DNA from 3 places in the Dokdonella aquatica genome. Region 3 is predicted to be linked to each of the others. Evidence: predicted binding sites of a transcription regulator. Region 3 holds the regulator's gene; each other region holds the start of a gene.
The links. The regulator sigma-54, encoded in region 3, starts transcription at its own class of promoters, with help from an activator protein. The targets are predictions, from matches to a motif close to TGGCACGNGCNTTGC.
Positions count from the first base shown of each region.

Region 1: the regulator sigma-54 is predicted to act here: its motif matches at 5,221-5,235, upstream of glnA (type I glutamate--ammonia ligase).
Region 2: the regulator sigma-54 is predicted to act here: its motif matches at 4,892-4,906, upstream of ACQQ2N_RS05450 (flagellar basal body-associated FliL family protein).

Region 1 is NZ_CP197094.1:788,568-794,755, forward strand. Features, by position in the region: gene ACQQ2N_RS03505 (alpha/beta hydrolase) at 1-458, opposite strand, end outside; gene ACQQ2N_RS03510 (ACP phosphodiesterase) at 504-1,112, shown strand; gene ACQQ2N_RS03515 (ammonium transporter) at 1,174-2,478, opposite strand; gene ACQQ2N_RS03520 (P-II family nitrogen regulator) at 2,543-2,881, opposite strand; gene ACQQ2N_RS03525 (TorF family putative porin) at 2,934-3,680, opposite strand; gene glnA (type I glutamate--ammonia ligase) at 3,772-5,184, opposite strand; gene ACQQ2N_RS03535 (serine hydrolase domain-containing protein) at 5,525-6,188, shown strand, end outside.
Region 2 is NZ_CP197094.1:1,221,781-1,227,968, reverse strand. Features, by position in the region: gene fliG (flagellar motor switch protein FliG) at 1-439, shown strand, start outside; gene ACQQ2N_RS05470 (FliH/SctL family protein) at 471-1,115, shown strand; gene fliI (flagellar protein export ATPase FliI) at 1,121-2,488, shown strand; gene fliJ (flagellar export protein FliJ) at 2,485-2,934, shown strand; gene ACQQ2N_RS05455 (flagellar hook-length control protein FliK) at 2,960-4,270, shown strand; gene ACQQ2N_RS05450 (flagellar basal body-associated FliL family protein) at 4,941-5,444, shown strand; gene fliM (flagellar motor switch protein FliM) at 5,446-6,188, shown strand, end outside.
Region 3 is NZ_CP197094.1:3,065,399-3,071,586, forward strand. Features, by position in the region: gene hpf (ribosome hibernation-promoting factor, HPF/YfiA family) at 10-330, opposite strand; gene ACQQ2N_RS13700 (RNA polymerase factor sigma-54) at 457-1,902, opposite strand; gene lptB (LPS export ABC transporter ATP-binding protein) at 2,188-2,907, opposite strand; gene lptA (lipopolysaccharide transport periplasmic protein LptA) at 2,907-3,512, opposite strand; gene lptC (LPS export ABC transporter periplasmic protein LptC) at 3,472-4,047, opposite strand; gene ACQQ2N_RS13720 (KdsC family phosphatase) at 4,108-4,665, opposite strand; gene ACQQ2N_RS13725 (KpsF/GutQ family sugar-phosphate isomerase) at 4,724-5,743, opposite strand; gene ACQQ2N_RS13730 (BolA family protein) at 5,914-6,153, shown strand.

The sequences.
Region 1 (6,188 bases), 2.3 Mb from region 3:
CCCACCGGCGGCGCGATCGTCACGAGCGCGTCGGCCTCGAGGCGCACCGCGTTGCGCAGCGCGACGTAGCTGCCGAACGAGAAACCGGCCAGCCACAGCACCGCACCGGGGCGCACGCGACGTGCCCACGCGACGACCGCGGCGAGATCGTCGCCTTCGCCGTTGCCGTCGTCGAACGTGCCCTGCGACTGACCGATGCCACGGAAGTTGAAGCGCACGGTGTCGAGGCCAAGCTCCGACAGCGCGCGCTCGACGATCGTGACGACCTTGTTGTGCATCGTGCCGCCGTGCAGCGGGTGCGGATGGCAGACGATCGCGATGCCGTCGCGCGGGGCCTCGGCCTCGATCTCGGCGGGCGACGCGGCGACCTCGAGCGCGCCGGCGGGGCCGTCGAGCAGGAACGTCGTGGTCGCCTCGGGGAAGCGCGCGGGGGCCGCGGGAAGCTCGGGTGCATTCATGCGCACATGATACCGTGAAGCGCCTCGACGCCTTCCCGCACGACGATGAACCACCTCGCCCACGCCCTGCTCTCGGGCTCCTCGCCCGACCGCGTGCTCGGCGGCTTTCTCGGTGATTTCGTGCGCGGCGCGATCGATCCCGCGCTGCCGCGCGGCGTGGCCGAAGGCATCGCCCTGCACCGCGCGATCGACAGCTGGACCGATGCGCATCCGGAAGTCGTCGCCGCGAGAGCACGCTTCGTGCCGCCGTTCCGGCGCTACGCGGGCATATTCGTCGACATCTGGTTCGACCACCTGCTCGCGCGCAGCTTCGCGCGCTGGTCGACGCAGCCGCTCGAGGCCTTCGGCGAATCCGTCGTCGCGCTGCTCGAGTCGCGCCTGCACGAGTTGCCGGCCGACCTGCAGCGCTTCACGCGCTACCTGCGTGCGAACGGCCTGCCTGCCGCGTACGCGGACCGCGCGGTGATCGGGCGTGTCTTCGCGGGCGTAGGCTCGCGACTGGTGCGCGAGAACCCGATCGCACGCGGCCTCGACGCGATCGCGCCGCTCGAGACGCTGCTCGAGGCGCATTTCGAGGCCTTCTTCCCCGAGCTCGTCGCGTTCGCTGACGAGCGGCTCGCTCGGCTCGACGACGACGCCGTCGCAGGCCCCTGAAAACGCGGCGGGACCGGGCTCCCCAGCCCGGTCCCGCCAGCACCCCCCTGGCAAACGTGGATCAGTGCTCGTAGGCCGATTCACCGTGATAGGTGATGTCGAGGCCTTCGCGCTCTTCTTCTTCGCTGACACGCAGGCCGAACACGACCTTGGCGATCAGCAACGACACCGCCGCGACGAGGCCGATCCAGACGATCGTGATGACCACGCCGAGCGCCTGGATGCCGACCTGCGAGGCGATCGAGAAATCGGCCGCGCCGGTGCCGCCGAGCGACGGCGCCGCGAACACGCCGGTCAGGATCGCACCGACGATGCCGCCGACCGCATGCACGCCGAACACGTCGAGGCTGTCGTCCGCGCCGAGCAGGCGCTTGAGGCCGTTGACGCCCCACACGCAGACGATCGCCGCCGCCGCGCCGATCGCGATCGCGCCGAACGGACCGACGAGACCGGCCGCCGGCGTGATGCCGACGAGGCCCGCGACCGCACCCGAGGCCGCGCCGAGCACCGACGGCTTGCCCTTGACGATGCCTTCGACGAGCGACCACGTGACGACCGCGGCGGCCGTCGCGAACAGCGTGTTGATGAAGGCGAGCGCGGCGCCGGCGTTGGCCTCGAGGTTCGAGCCCGCGTTGAAGCCGAACCAGCCCACCCACAGCAGCGAGGCGCCGACCATCGTGAAGGTCACGTTGTGCGGCTTGATCGCCTCGCGGCCGTAGCCGAGGCGCTTGCCGACGAGGTACGCGGCGACGAGGCCCGCGACGCCCGCGTTGATGTGCACGACGGTGCCACCGGCGAAGTCGAGGGCCCCCTTCTCGAACAGGTAGCCACCGGCCGCCCACACCATGTGCGCCATCGGCAGGTAGCCGAACGTGAACCACAGGACCACGAACAGGATCGTCGCCGAGAACTTCATGCGCTCGGCGAAGGCACCGACGATGAGTGCGCCGGTGATGCCCGCGAACGTGGACTGGAACGCGATGAACACGTACTCGGGCAGCTTGACGTTGTCTGTGAACGTGTCGGCCAGCGACTCGATCGTGACGCCGGACAGGAACAGCTTGTCGAACGTGCCGATGAACGCGTTGCCGCCCGCGAACGCGAGGCTGTAACCGTACACGGCCCACAGCACGACGAGCAGCGAGAACACGACCAGCACCTGCATGAGCACGGAGAGCACGTTCTTGCTGCGCACCATGCCGCCGTAGAACAGCGCGAGGCCCGGCACGGTCATGAGCAGCACGAGCAGCGTCGAGGTGAGCATCCACGCGACGTCGCCCTTGTCGACCGTCGGCGCGACCGCCGCGGCGGCTTCCTGGGCGAAGGCGAGGCCCGGCACGAGCGCACCGAGCAGGACGAGGGTCATCGGAAGGAACCGGTGCAGGCACCGGGAAGACAGGATGGTTTTCATGAAGTCCTCGCGGGTGTCGTTAGAGGGCATCGGCGCCGATTTCGCCGGTGCGGATGCGGATGACCTGCTCGATGGGCGAGACGAAGATCTTGCCGTCGCCGGTCTTGCCGGTGCCGGCGACGCCCTGGATGGCCTCGATGACGGCCTCCACGCGGTCGTCGGTGACGACGGTCTCGATCTTCACCTTGGGCAGGAAGTCGACGACGTATTCGGCGCCGCGATAGAGCTCGGTGTGGCCCTTCTGGCGACCGAAGCCCTTGACCTCGGTGACGGTGATGCCGGACACGCCGGCCTGGGACAGCGCTTCGCGGACCTCGTCGAGCTTGAACGGTCTGACGATGGCGGTGATGAGTTTCATGGTCGCTCCCGTGGATCGGTTGGAGCCGGCCGCACGGCGGCCGGCGCGCGGATCAGAACGCCTTGGTCAGCGTGACGATGCCGGCCTGCTTGCCCGTGTATTTGCCGAATGCGTTCGTGTAGAGCGACTCCTCGGCGTTGGTGTCGACGTAGGCAACGGCGATCGAGAAATCGTGCGGCAGCGCGGCCGTGACGCCGACCTTCCAGTCGGTGTACTCGCCGGCGCTGAAGCCGCTGATCCACTGCTTGCCCGCATGCAGGTTGAGCGTGAACGTCTCGCCGAGCGGCTGGTTCCAGGCGAGGTCGAGGTAGCCGCTGCCGTCGGAATCGGAGATGCCGAACAGGTCGGTGAACGCGTACGAGTACTTGGCCGTGACCGTCGCGAACGTCACCGCGAAGTAGCCTTCGAGCGTATCGGCATCGTTGAAGCCGCTCGGGAACGTGCCCGGGTACCAGTAGTAGTTGAGGCCGACGTCGTAGGAGACGCTGTCGCCCCAGCTGCCCTTGTAGCCCGTGTAGAAGTCGAGCTCGACGCTGCTCGAGATGCTGTCCTGGCCGTCGGAGAGCCAGCTGATGTTGCTGCCCCAGGTACCGGCATAGAAGCCGCTCGCGTGGTCGAACTGGAAGCCTCCCTGCAGCGCGGGGTCACGGTTGGTCTGCGTGATGCCGCGGAACGTGTAGTCGTTGGTCAGCGAGATCGAGCCGGAGAACGGCGAGGAGGCTTCCTCGGCATTCGCGGACGCGGCGTACAGGCCGACGAGCGGGATGAACATGCAACACGCAAGTACGTGCTTCTTCATGGGCAGGCCTCGACAGGTGGGAGAGGAAAACGGAACGGCGCGAAGGATTCGGGCGCGAAGCCCGGGGAGCTCCCCAGCTCCCCGGCTCCGGTCAGACCGAGTAGTACATCTGGTATTCGATGGGGTGTGTCGCGGCGCGGAACTTCGTGACTTCCTGCATCTTCAGATCGATGTAGCCGTCGATGAAGTCGTCGGTGAACACGCCGCCGGCCTTGAGGAACTCGCGGTCGGCATCGAGCGCGGCGAGTGCCTGGTCGAGGCTCGAGCAGACCTGCGGGATGTTCTTCTCCTCCTCGGGCGGCAGGTCGTAGAGATCCTTGTCCGAGGGCGAGCCGGGATCGATCTTGTTGAGGATGCCGTCGAGGCCGGCCATGAGCAGCGCGGCGAATGTGAGGTAGCCCGAGTTCATCGGATCCGGGAAGCGCACCTCGATGCGGCGGCCCTTCGGGTTGTGCACGAACGGAATGCGGCAGCTCGCCGAGCGGTTGCGCGCCGAGTAGGCCAGCATCACCGGCGCCTCGAAGCCCGGCACGAGGCGCTTGTAGCTGTTCGTGGTCGAGTTCGAGAACGCGTTGATCGCCTTGGCGTGCTTGAAGATGCCGCCGATGTACCAGAGCGCGGTCTGCGACAGGCCGCCGTAGAGGTCACCCGAGAACAGGTTGACGCCGTCCTTCGCGAGCGACTGGTGCACGTGCATGCCCGAGCCGTTGTCGCCGACCAGCGGCTTGGCCATGAACGTGGCGGTCTTGCCGTTGCGGTGGGCGACGTTCTTGACGACGTACTTGAGCGTGAGCAGCTCGTCGGCCTTCGCGGTGAGCGTGTTGAACCGCGTGCCGATCTCGCACTGGCCGGCCGTGGCGACCTCGTGGTGGTGCACTTCGACGACCTGGCCGAGCTCGGTCAGCACGTTGCACATCTCGGTGCGGATGTCCTGCAGCGAGTCGACCGGCGGCACCGGGAAGTAGCCGCCCTTGACGGCCGGGCGGTGGCCCGTGTTGCCTTCGGCGTAGCGCGTGCGCGACGACCACGAGGCTTCCTCGGACTCGACCTCGAAGAACACCTTGCCCATGTCGTTCTGCCAGCGCACCGAGTCGAAGAGGAAGAACTCGGGCTCGGGACCGAAAAACGCCGTGTCGGCGATGCCGGTCGACTTGAGGTAGGCCTCGGCGCGCTTGGCGAGCGAGCGCGGGTCGCGCGAGTACGCCTGCATCGTGTTCGGCTCGAGCACGTCGCAGTGCAGGATCAGCGTCGGCTCGGCGAGGAACGGGTCGATGTAGGCCGTGGCCGGATCCGGCAGCAGCACCATGTCCGACTCGTTGATGCCCTTCCAGCCCGCGATCGAGGAGCCGTCGAACATCTTGCCGTCCTCGAACACCGACTCGTCGATCGTCGCGGACGGGAACGTCACGTGCTGCTGGCCGCCACGCAGGTCGGCGAAGCGCAGATCGACGTAACTGATGTTCTTGTCCTTGATCAGCTTGAGAACGTTGGCGGCGGAAGACATGGAGACCTCGTGGTTGACGGATGTGAGGCTTGTTAAGCAACCGTCATGCCACGATTGGTGCGCTGCAAAACATCTTTCATATCAATGTCATAAGAACATCGATGTGATGCAGACCTCAATGGAATGCACCGCAATGGATCTACTTTCTATGAATATGCTCGATAGTGGTGCAATGGTCTGGCACGCCGATTGACGCGGCGACCTGCTCCGCCTGGCGGCGAACACCCCGGCGCCCGACGGCCGCGCGCGACATGGTTTTGGCCAGTCTTCACCGAGCCTTCCGACACTTCAGACGCCGCCGTGCGCCACTGCGTGCCCTTCCCGTGAACGAGGCACCCCGATGCGTACGACCCCGATCGCCGTCCTGATGGCCGCCTGCGCCTTCTTCGCCCACGGCGCGGCCCGCGCCGACGCGCCGACTCGCCTCGACGACGGCTGGCGCGTCGCCGATCCCGCCGCGCAGGGCTGGGATCCGAAACCGTTCGCCGAGGCCGAGGCGAAGATCGCCGACGGCACGTGGAAAGGCGTCACGAGCCTCGTCGTCGTGCACCGCGGCAAGCTCGTGCACGAGCGCTATTTCAACGGCACAGACCGCGACACGCTGCACGACACGCGCTCGCTGACCAAGAGCGTGACCGCGATGCTCGTCGGCGCCGCGATCGACCGCGGCCTCGTCGCCGACGCGCAGGCACGCGTGTTCGCGCTGTTCGGCGACAAGGCTCCCGTGCGCAACCCGGATCCGCGCAAGGACGCGATCACGTTCGAGGACCTGCTCACGATGAGTTCGCTGCTCGAATGCAACGACGAGAACAGCTTCTCCTCGGGCAACGAGGAGCGCATGTACGTGAGCGAGGACTGGATCCGCTTCACGCTCGACCTGCCGATCAAGGGCTTCGCGCCGTGGGAATCGCCGCCCGCACGCAGTCCGCACGGCCGTGCGTTCGCCTACTGCACGGCAGGCTCGTTCCTGCTCGGCGCGGCGGTCGAACGCGCGAGCGGCAAGC
Region 2 (6,188 bases), 1.8 Mb from region 3:
GTCGTTCTCGACCTCGTCGGTCGGCGGCATCAAGGCCGCCGCGCAGATCCTCAACCAGCTCGACTCGGGCAAGGACACCAAGATCCTCGAATCGATCGTCGCGCTCGACGGCGAGCTCGGCCAGCGCATCCAGGAACTCATGTTCGTGTTCGACGACCTCATCGGCGTCGACGACCGTGGCATGCAGGCGCTGCTGCGCGAAGTGTCCACCGACCGCCTCGTCATCGCGCTCAAGGGCTGTGACCAGGGCGTGCGCGAGAAGGTGTTCTCGAACATGTCCAAGCGCGCCGCCGACATGCTGCGCGACGACCTCGAGGTGAAGGGTCCGGTACGCCTGAGCGAAGTCGATGCGGCACAGAAGGAAATCCTGACCGTCGCACGCCGCCTCGCCGAGCAGGGCCAGATCAGCCTCGGTTCGGGTGGGGAAGAGTATGTCTGACCCCTCCAGGAATGCCCCGGGAGCCAGGACGATGCCCGCCAGCGTCTCCGTGCTGCCACGCGAACAGGCCGGCGATGCGCAGGTCTGGTCCGTGCCCGACGTCGCCGAGGAGCCGCTTGCGGAAGGCGGCGCCTGGCATCCGCGCACGCTGCGCCAGCTCGAGGAGACCGAGCAGCGCGCGCGCGACGAAGGCTACGCGCGCGGCCTCGACGAGGGCCGTCGTGCCGCGACGGCCGAACTCGCGGAGCAGGTGCGCCGCATCGACGCGATCGTCGCCGCGCTGCAGGCGCCGCTCGAGGCGCTCGACGCGACGGTCGAGCACGAACTCGTGCAGCTCGCCGCGATCGCCGCCGAGCGAATCGCGCGCCACGAGCTGGCCACGTCGCCCGAGCGCATCCTCGACGCCGTGCGCAGCGCGCTCGCCGCGTTGCCCGCCTACGCGCGCCAGGTGCGCATCCGCCTGCAGCCCGGCGATGCCGCGCTCGTGCGCGAGCACCTCGCGCCGGGCGAGGGTGGGCACGCCTGGGAGATTCTCGAAGACCCGAAACTCTCGCGCGGCGGCTGCCTCGTGCAGGCCGAGGCGACCCAGATCGACGCGAGCGTCGAGACACGCATCGCGACCGTGCTCGACGAGGTGCTCGGCCGCGACGCCGCGGCACCGCCGGAGGCTGCGTGATTATGCTGGCCGCCCGCAAGGCGCGAAGCCACGCGCGCTGGGCCGCCGCGCTCGCGACGCAGCGCGCGCAGCTGGGTCCCGAGAAACCGCTGGTCGCCGACGGCACGCTGCGCCGCGTGATCGGCCTGACCCTCGAGGCGGTCGGCTGCGAGGCACCGCTCGGAGGCCGCTGCCTCGTGCTCAACGCCGACGGCTCGCGCATCGACACCGAGGTGGTCGGCTTCTCGGGAGAGAAACTGTTCCTGATGCCGGCGGGCGAGATGCACGGCCTGTTGCCGAACGCACGCGTGCGTCCCTACGAGACCGTCTCCGAGGTGCCGGTCGGCACGGCCATGCTCGGCCGCGTCATCGACGCCGCGGGACGTCCGCTCGACGGCAAGGGTCCGCTGCAGTGCGACGGCCGCGCGCGCCTGACCGGCAACCCGATCAATCCGATGCTGCGCCATCCGATCCACGAGCCGCTCGATGTCGGCGTGCGCTCGATCAATGCGCTGCTCACGGTCGGTCGCGGCCAGCGCATGGGCCTGTTCGCGGGCAGCGGCGTCGGCAAGAGCACGCTGCTCGGCATGATGACGCGCTTCACCGATGCCGACGTGATCGTGGTCGGCCTGATCGGCGAGCGCGGCCGCGAAGTGAAGGAATTCGTGCAGGAGATCCTCGGTCCCGAGGGCATGCAGCGCGCCGCCGTGGTCGCCGCACCGGCCGACGCGCCGCCGCTCATGCGCCTGCGCGGCGCTTGGCTGGCCACGACGATCGCCGAGCATTTCCGCGACCGCGGCCTCAAGGTGCTGCTGCTCATGGATTCGCTGACGCGCTTCGCGCAGGCGCAGCGCGAGATCTCGCTCGCGATCGGCGAGCCGCCCGCGACCAAGGGCTATCCGCCGTCGGTATTCGCGAAGCTGCCCGCGCTGGTCGAGCGCGCCGGCAACGACGCCAGCGGCCGCGGCTCGATCACCGCGTTCTACACCGTGCTCACCGAAGGCGACGATTACCGCCACGATCCGATCGCCGACGCCGCGCGCGCGATCCTCGACGGCCACATCGTGCTGTCGCGCGAACTCGCCGAAGGTGGCCAGTACCCCGCGATCGACGTCGACGCCTCGATCAGCCGCGTCATGCCGGCCGTCGTCACGCCCGAGCAGCTCGCGGCGTCGCGACGCTTCCGCCAGCTCTACTCGAGCTACCGCCAGAACCGCGACCTCATCAGCGTCGGCGCCTACCAGAAGGGCAGCGACCCGCGCGTCGACGAGGCGATCGCGCGCTGGCCCGAGGTCTCGGCGTTCATGCAGCAGGACGTGCGCACGCCCAACGCCTACGCCGATTCCGTGCGCGAGCTCGACTCGATGCTCGGCGCGAGGAGGGTCGCCGCGTGACGCGCGTCGGACGCATGACCCAGCTCGCCGATCTCGCCGGCGACCGCACCGACGAGGCCACGCGCAAGCTCGCCGAGCGCATGCGCGGCGTCGAAGGCGAGGAGGCGCAGCTCGCCGAGCTCGAGCGCTTCCGCGCCGAATACCTCGATGCCGAACCCGCCGCGACCAACGTCGCCGCGCTCGTCAACCGACGCCGTTTCCTCGACCGCATCAACGAGGCGATCACGTTCCAGCACGCGCAGATCGCGCGGCAAAAACGCCTGCTCGAGGAGGAGCGCAAGCGCTTCCTGCAGGTTCAGGCCCAGTCCAAGGCACTCGACAACGTCGTGCAGCGCCTGACCGACGAGCAGCGCCGCGTCGAGGACCGCCACGACCAGGGCGAAGCCGACGAACGCGCGCTGCAACGCGCGGCGCGCGACGCCGCCCGCGACGAGCACGACCGATGACATCCACGAACGGCATGCCGACCTGATGGACACGACCTTGATGGACGCGATCACGCGCAGCGCACCGGCTTCACCGGCCAAGGCGACGGCCGCCGCCGCACACGACGCCCCCGCGGCATTCGGTGGCGCGCTCGCCGGTCTCCTCGGCGGCCGTACCGAGCCCGTCGACGACGCGGACGGCGCGCCTGTCGACCTGCGCGAGGACGACACGCGCGACCCACCCGCGCTCGAAATCGACTACGAAGACGACGTGCCCGCGGACGCGACGGCTCCTGCCGTCCTGCTGCCGTGGCTTGCGCAGTCGCGTGCGATCGCCGTCGAACCGGTGTCGGGCGATTCGCGCAACGCCCGCGTCCCCCTCCAGGCGGCTGCATCCGCATCCACCGATGCGGTCGAGCCGGATCCCGTGGCGGGACGGCTCGCGATCTCCGAGCGTGTCGACGATCGCGACGGCACGCGCAAGCAGCGACGTTTCGATGCACCGACGCTGCCGGTCGCGCCTCGTCCGCCGCGCTTCTCGTTCGCGACGGCCCCGGTGCCGACTCCGCCGCCGGCGTCGGTCGATGCCGCGTCGTCGAGGATGACGGCAGTCGACCTTGCCGCGCTCGCCGACGCGATCGATGCAGCACCTCCCACACAGACCTTGTCCGTGGCACGCCGTGGCGCATCCGCGACACGCGAGGCCGCGACGACCACGACGCCCGTCGCCGTGCGCACCCCCGGCGACGCGCCGCTGGACACACGCATCGCGCTCGGCAAGGCCGACGACGGTTTCGGTATCGCGCTGCGCGGCGCGGCAGCGCCGGAAGCGCCCGCGCCGTCGCAGGGCAGCTGGATCAGCGTCGCCGGGCCCGCCCTGCGCGGTGCGGCACCTGCTGCCGCGGTCGTCGATCCCTCGCCGGTTGCCGATGTCGAGGCCTGGAGTCAGGCCCTAGCCAAGCACACGATGCTGCTCGCGACCGGCGATCTCAAGGAAGCGCGCCTGCAGATCGAGGGCCGCCAGCTCGGCCCGATCGAGGTCAGCGTGCGCCTCGACGGCGAACGCGTCGACGTGCGCTTCGCGATCCAGCACCCGATCACCGCGATGCTCGTGCAGGACGCGCTGCCGCGTCTGGAGCGCATGCTCGAGCACCAGGGCCTCTCGCTCGGCCACTCCAGCGTCGACCAGGGGCAGGCCCAGGCGCAGGCCAACGCGCAGCAGCGCGACGGCCGTCACGCCGCGGCCGAGGTGCGCTTCGGCGCCGCGTCGCATGACGCGGCCGGCGTCGACAGCGATGGGGTCTCCGTGCCGCGGGCACGCGCCGCACCGCTCGGGCTGCTCGACGACTTCGCCTGAAGCCGTCCGCCAGGGGCTCGCCGACCGACGCACTGCTGTCCGGGGAAAAGTCGCACATCGCGTCGCCCCGTCAGCGGAGCTGTCGCGTAGTGGTTCCCGGCGCTCGGCGTCGTGCGACTTCACGGGCTCGACGCGTCCTCCCGCAGTGGCGTTGCGCTTGAGCCCCTCGCCCTCCGGGAGAGGGGTTGGGGAGAGGGTGCGGGATCGAGACCCCATCCGATCATCGTCGCCATCCCGAACCCTCATCCGGCCCTGCGGGCCACCTTCTCCCGGAGGGAGAAGGGATAAGGATCGCGCCGCGTGCGTCTGCCGCGAGAACGAGTCGGCATCCCGGCATTTCATTGCCGGAAGCCCGACGCGACAACGTTTTCGAGCTGTCGCCTCGAACGTTCCCCGGACAGCAGTGCCGACCGACGCCGTGGCCGTGGCGTCGCCGCATCGGCGTGGCCGGCTTGCCACGATCACCTGAAATCGCCTCGCGACAGGTCGCGCCGACGGAAGGCCGGCGCCTCCACAGCGACGTGGTGATACCGCCGCCAGGGCCAGTCAAGAAATTGGCACCGCGCCGACTGCTTTTCACCATGCTGTTGATCGGCATGGCCTTTCGAGGCGTTTCGCGAATGGCACGCGACTTGCTCTCACGAGGGCAGGCAAACCTCGCGAGGCGATCATGGCGGCAAAGAAGGAACCCAGGCAGGCCAAGAGCGGCGGCAAGATGCTCATCATCATCCTCGTCGTCCTGCTCGTCGGTGCGCTCGGTGCGATCGGCTGGCTGGTCATGCAGCAGCGCAAGCACGCCGCCGCGGAGGCCGAGCATCCCGAGGCCGCCGCCGCACCGGCCGTGGTCAAGGCCAAGGATCCGCTCTACCTCGCCCTCGATCCCGCCTTCGTCGTGAACTTCAAGGATCAGGGCTCGATGCGTTTCCTGCAGATCGGCGTGCAGCTCATGGCGCACGAGCAGGCCGCGCTCGATGCCGCCAAGGCCAACGAGCCGGCCGTGCGCGATGCGCTGATCCTGCTGTTCAGCGGCCAGGATGCGAACGAACTCATCGCACGCGAAGGCAAGGACAAGCTGCGCACCGATGCGCTCGCCGAGGTGCAGCGCATCGTCTCGGGCCAGCTCGGCCGTCCCGGCATCGAAGCCGTCTACTTCACCGCGTTCGTGATGCAGTGACATGAGCACCGACAAGATCCTCTCCAAGGACGAGGTCGACGCACTGCTCGACAGTGTCGAGGACGGCGACCTCGACGCCGCCGGCCCGGCCGCGCCGGGCGAGGTGCGCCAGTTCGACTTCTCGCGCCAGGACCGCGTCGTGCGCGGCCGCCTGCCGACCCTGGAAATGATCAACGAGCGCTTCGCGCGCGGCCTGCGCAGCGCCCTGTTCGGCCTGCTGCGCCGCAATTGCGAGGTCACCTCGAGCGGCGTCAAGCAGGAGCGCTACTCCGACTACGTGCACGGCCTCGGCGTGCCGACGAGCATGAACTTCGTCAACGTGCACCCGCTGCGCGGCACCGCGCTGGTGGCGCTCGAGTCGGCGCTGGTGTTCAACCTCGTCGAGAACTTCTTCGGCGGCAACCGCTTCCAGGCACGCATCGAGGGTCGCGACTTCACGCCGACCGAGACGCGCCTGATCCACATCATCCTGCGCGAGACGTTCGCGGCGATGACCGAGGCCTGGTCGTCGGTCATGGCGCTGACCTGGGAGTACGTCAACTCCGAGATCAACCCGCAGTTCGCCAACATCGTCAATCCGACCGAGACGGTGCTCGTCTCGCGCTTCCAGATCGGCCTCGACGGCGGCGCCGCCGACCTTCACGTGGCCTATCCGTACTCGATGATCGAGCCGATCCGCGACACGCTCGATGCCGGCATGCAGAGCGACCGCGTCGAGAAGGACGAGCGCTGGAGCCGCAGCCT
Region 3 (6,188 bases):
GGCAGGGAATCAGGCGTAACGCGCGTCGCGTACGTCGTGGTTGTGGTGGTCGGTGACCTTTTCCTTGTGCTTGCGCACCTGGTTGGTCAGCTTGTCGGCCAGTGCGTCGATCGCGGCGTACATGTCGGGGGCGACGGCATCGGCATGCAGCGCCTTGCCGGAGACGGTCAGGGTCGCTTCGGCCTTGTGCAGCAGCTTCTCGACGCTGAGCACGATCGACACGTCATGCAAGTGATCGAAATGCTTCGTCAAGCGCTCGAGTTTCGCCTCGGCGTGCTCGCGCAGCGCGGGCGTGACGTCGATCTGGTGGCCTTTGACGGTGATCTGCATGACTGCCTCCTTCGTGGTTCGCCTCGGCAGGTGCCTCGGCGTTTGAAAAAGCATGGCGCTGATCGTGTGACCTGCGATGGCTCCGAGTGTTCCCCAGACGACATGATCGTCGTGTGAAGAAATCGCTCAGCCGAGCCGGCAGCGGTCGTTGGATGACGGAATGTTCAGGGCTTCCCGGTACTTGGCGACGGTGCGGCGCGCGACGCTGATGCCGCGGCGGTTCAGTTCGGCGGCGAGCGCCTGGTCCGACAGCGGGCGTGCGGCCTTCTCGTCGTCGATGAGCTTGCGGATCATGGCCTGGATCGCCGTGGCCGAGGCGGCGCCGCCGTCGACCGTCGACACGCCGCTCGAGAAGAAGTACTTGAACTCGAACGTGCCGCGCGGGGTGTGCAGGTACTTGCGCGTGGTGACGCGCGAGACCGTCGATTCGTGCATCTCGATCTCCTCGGCGACATCGCGCAGCACGAGCGGGCGCATCGCCTCGGCGCCGAATTCGAGGAAGCCCTGCTGTGCGCGCACGATCGCCTGCGCCACCTTGAGCATGGTCTCGGCGCGCGTCTTGAGGCTCTTGATGAGCCAACGGGCTTCCTGCAGCTGGCCGCGCAGGTAGTTCGCATCGTCGCGGCGCGCGCGCGCGATCAGGCTGGCGTAATGCTCGTTGATCGCGAGGCGCGGCTGGCAGTTGGCCGACAGCGAGACCTGCCAGCGTCCGTTGACCTTGACGGCGTAGGCATCGGGTGCGACGAACTCCGACGGGCCGCTCGAGAAACCCGCGCCCGGTTTGGGCGTCAGCGAGCGCACGAGCGCGATCGCGACATCGAGCTGCTCGGGTGTCGCGCGCAGTTTCTGGCACAGGCGAGCGCGATCGTTGCGGGCAAGCGTCTCGAGGTGTTCCGCGACGAGCTGGCGCGCGGTGTCGAGGCCGGGTGTGTCGACGTCGAAACCGTCGAGCTGGACCTCGAGGCACTCACGCAGCGAGCGCGAGGCGACGCCGACGGGGTCGAAGCGCTGGACGAGGTGGCGCACGGCCTCGACCTCGTCCTCGCCGACCGCGAACAGGCCGACGAGGCTGCCCGCGATCGCCTCGTTGGACTCGGACAGGTAACCGTCCTCGCCGATCGCCTCGATGATCGCCGTCGCGATGGCGCGGTCTCGCGCCGACAGTGGGGTCAGGTTCAGCTGCCAGAGCAGGTGGTCGCGCAGGTCCTCGGCTTCGGCGTCCTGCGACTCGAGGCCTTCGTCGTCGGCACCCGCGGCATTGCGATGTTCGTTGCGCTCGGCGCCGAGGTCGAGCGGGCCATCGTCGAAATCGGGCGTGGCGTCGATGGGTTCGGCGTCCGACGCCGTCTCGACCGGCACGCTGTCGGTGTAGTCCTGGAGCGCGACCTGCTCCTCCTCCGTGGCTTCGTCCTCCTCGGCCTCGGCGAGGTCGAGAAGCGGGTTCGATTCCAGCGCGAGGTTCAGTTCCAGCTCGAGCTCCATGCTCGACAGCTGCAACAGCTTGATCGCCTGCTGCAGCTGGGGCGTAAGGGCCAGTTGGGACTGGACGCGGAGTTGTAGCGCGGGTTTCATGCCCCAGCGGTCTTCAGTGCAGTTGCATGCAATCCTAACGCCAAGCCAACGGGGCGTCATGTCTTGACGGCGGCGCGATGCAGGTCCAACCTCCGGGGCTGACCTCGGCCGAACCTGTTTCCTCCCGACGGCATGCCGCATCACCGCGTGCGACCGTCGTCGCGATGCGCCGGCGGCGTCTTCCCTCGATCTTGCCGGAAGCGGCGCTCCTGCCGTCACGAACTGTGCGTCGCACGGCCTGTGTCGCTCCACCGGACGGTGGCCCGCGCTCGCCGGGGCAGGTGCTCACATGCGGAATTCGCGGCCGAGGTAGACCTCGCGCACCTGCTCGTTGGCGAGCACCTCGTCCGGCGCGCCCTCGGTGAGCACGCCGCCGCCACTCATGATGTAGGCACGATCGCAGATGCCGAGCGTCTCGCGCACGTTGTGGTCGGTGATCAGGATGCCGATGCCGCGCGCCTTGAGCTGGCGCACGATGCGCTGGATGTCGACGACCGAGATCGGGTCAATGCCCGCGAACGGCTCGTCGAGCAGCAGGAAGCGCGGCTTGGCCGCGAGCGCGCGCGTGATCTCGACGCGTCGGCGCTCGCCGCCCGAGAGGCTCACGCCCTTGCTCGACGCGATGTGGGTGATCTGCAGTTCGTCGAGCAGCGCGTCGAGCTCGGCCTTGCGTCCGGCTGCATCGAGGTCGCGGCGCAGCTCGAGGATCGCCATGACGTTGTCGGCGACCGACAGGCGCCGGAACACCGAGGGCTCCTGCGGCAGGTAGCCGACGCCGAGGCGTGCGCGCTCGTGCATCGGCATCGAGGTGATCGGCCGGTCGTCGATCGCGATGTCGCCTCCGTCCGCCGCGACGAGGCCTACGACCATGTAGAAGCACGTGGTCTTGCCTGCGCCGTTCGGGCCGAGCAGGCCGACGACCTCGCCCTGGTCGAGCGAGAAGCTGAAGTCGCGGACGACGGTGCGGCCGGCGTAGGCCTTGCGCAGGTGACTCGCGGTCAGCATCAGGGCGTGCCGCCGGGGGCCTTGGGCGGCTGTTTCGGCTTGGGCTTGAAGATCAGTTCGACCTGGCCGCCGCTGCCCTCGGAGGAGCCGCCCTCCATCGCGCCCGTGTTGGTGTTGTAGACCATGTGCGGACCGCGGAACTGGCTCTTGCCTTCCTGGATCACGACGACGTCGCCGGTCAGTTCGGCGATGCCGGTGCCGTCGTTGTAGTCGATCGTCGCGGCCTGGGCGCTCATGCTGCCGCCGTCGTCGAGGCGCTGCTCCATGCGCGCGGGCGCACCGGTCAGCACGAGACGGCGCACCGCGGTGTCGGCGTCGGGCGCGCTGACGTCGAAGATGCGCGCCTGGTCGCCGCGTGCCTTGAGCGAGCCCTGCACCATGCTTACGGCACCGGTCAGCAGCGTGTGGTCGGGTTCGCCTCCCGGGTTGCGCGTGCCGCCGAGCATGCTCTTCTGGTGGTTCGCGCGCACCTTGAGCTCCTGCTCGCGGTCGCTGCTCAGCGCGAATGCGGGCGCCGATGCAAGGATCAGGAGAAGACACGGCGCGAGCACGCGCACCGCACGGTCAGCGGCGCTTGCGGTTCGGCTCGAAGGTGTTCTGGACATCGGACAGGAACTCCATGGTTCTCGTGTTCAGATCGCCGCGCAATCCGGTGCCGCTCAGTATAGAGCCGGGCTGCGTGATGCGCGCCGGCGCATCGGTGGCCAGCGTGCGCGCCTTGGGATGGATGGTCAGGTCGGCCGTCTCGATCGTCGCCGGCTTGAGCGTCGGCGTCGGCGTGCGACGCATGCGCACGTCGCCTTCCAGGCGCATCGTCGAGCCATCGCGGTTGACCCAGGCCGACTGCGAGGTGCCGATCCACGGATTGCCGTCGTTGTCGACGAGCACGTAGTCCGGCGTCGTCACGAAGATCGAGCCGTCCTCTGCACCACGCACGAGGCGCGGGCCACTGACCGTCATCGCGAGCTTGCCCTGGTCGTCGAGCGCGTGCAGCGTGAAGGTCTCGAGGGCATAGCCCGAGCGCGGCGGGCCGCGGAACGGCTCGGGTTCGGGGCGCGGGCGGGTCAGCCAGAGCAGGATCTGCGTCGTCGCGGCGACCAGCGCGAGCACGACGATGACGATGCGACGACGCCCGCTCATGGCGTGCTGCCGCGCACGACGGCGCCCGGACACGACATGGCCGGCCCGCGCACCACGGGATCAGCGCGTTCCGAGATGATGGGCGAGCTCGCTTTCGCCACGGCCCTGCGCACACAGCAGCAGATCGCAGACCTCGCGCACGGCGCCATGCCCGCCGGCGAGGCGCGTGCGCCAGTTCGAACGCTCGCGCACCCATGGATGCGCGTTGGCGACCGCGATCGACAGGCCGACCGCCTGCATGACCGCGAGGTCGGGCAGGTCGTCGCCGGTGTAGGAGCATTGCGAGGCGTCGAGGTCGAGCGATGTCAGCATCGCCTGCAGGCAGGCGCGCTTGTCCTTCTGGCCCTGGTGCACGTGGGTGATGCCGAGCTCGGCCATGCGCCGGGCGACCAGCGCGCTCGTGCGTGCCGTGATGATGGCGACCTCGATGCCGTTGGCCTGCAGGCGCTTGAGGCCGAGGCCGTCGTGCACGTGGAAGGCCTTGGTCTCGCGGCCATCCTCGGCGTACCAGAGCTTGCCGTCGGTGAGCACGCCATCGACGTCGAACACGGCGAGCTTCACGCGCGCGGCGCGCTCGCGGAGGTCGGCGGGCAGGTCGTCGAGGTGGCTGTAGGGCATGCGAAGGAACCGCGTGCGAAAGGGCGCGCAGTCTAGCGCGCCTGGCGTGAACGGGCGTTCAGACGACGCGCGCGCGCATGAGGTCGTGGATGTTGAGCGCGCCGACGACGCGATTCTCCGCATCGACGACGAGCAGCGCGTGGATCTTGTGCGCCTCCATGACGCGCGCCGCCTCGACCGCGAGCTTGTCGGCGGTGATCGTCTTCGGGTTCTGCGACATGAGGCGGCCGACCGGGGTGTCGCGCAGGTCGATGTCGTCGTCGTCGACGGCGCGGCGCAGGTCGCCGTCGGTGAACACGCCGGCGAGGCGGCCCTCCTCGTCGACGACCGCGGTCATGCCGAGGCCCTTGCGGGTCATTTCCACGAGCGTCGCGGTCAGCGAGGCGTTGCGGTCGACGACCGGCACGCGGTCGCCCGAATGCATGATGTCGCTGATGTGCACGAGCAGGCGGCGGCCGAGCGAGCCGGCCGGGTGCGAGCGCGCGAAGTCCTCCGACGTGAAGCCGCGCGCCTCGAGCAGCGCGATCGCGAGCGCGTCGCCCATCGCGAGCGCGGCCGAGGTGCTCGCGGTCGGCGCGAGGCCGAGCGGGCAGGCCTCGGCGGGTACGGCGACGTCGAGGTGCACGTCGGCGAGGCGCGCGAGCGAGGAGTACTCGTTGCCGGTCATCGCGATCAGCGGCACGTTCTGGCGCTTGATCAGCGGCAGGATCATGAGCAGCTCGTCGGTCTCGCCCGAATTGCTCAGCGACAGCACGACGTCCTTGTGCGTGATCATGCCGAGGTCGCCGTGGCTGGCCTCGGCCGGGTGCACGAAGAACGCCGGCGTGCCGGTCGAGGCCAGCGTTGCCGCGATCTTGTTGGCGATGTGGCCGGATTTGCCCATGCCGGTCACGACGACGCGGCCCGGGCAATCGAACATGAGCTGGCAGGCGCGCAGGAAGCTGCCGTTGATGCGGTCGCGCAGCGCGTCGATCGCGCGTGCCTCGGTGTCGATGACGGCCAGCGCGCTGCGCCGGATCGTCTCGGCATCGAGCAGGGGGTGGGACAGGGAGAGCGCTGCGGCGTGGTTGGGGTTCATCGAGAGGGTCGGATCGAGCAGCGAGAGGGCCCGGTCGGCCGGGTCGAGTTTTCGGCGCCGGAGGATTTTGAGTACCATGTCGCCCCCCCAAGTGTAACGGTAACCCGCGTCCGTGCTAAGACGGACGCGCACGGCCCGCCGTCGCAAGCCCGCCAGGATTCCGCCCCATCGTGGACACCCGAACCATCCAGACTCTCATCGAGCAAGGCCTTCCCGGCGCGGAAGTGCTCGTCGAAGGCGCCGACGGCGTGCATTTCGAGGCGCGTGTGGTCAGCGCGGCGTTCGCCGGCAAGTTGCCGCTGGCGCGTCACCGCATGGTCTACGCGACGCTCGGCGAGCTCATGGGCGGCGCGATCCACGCGCTGTCGCTGCGCACGCTGACGCCCGAAGAGGCCGCGCGCGCAGGTTGACACGATGCCGGTGCGCCATCTGGCGCGCCGGTCCC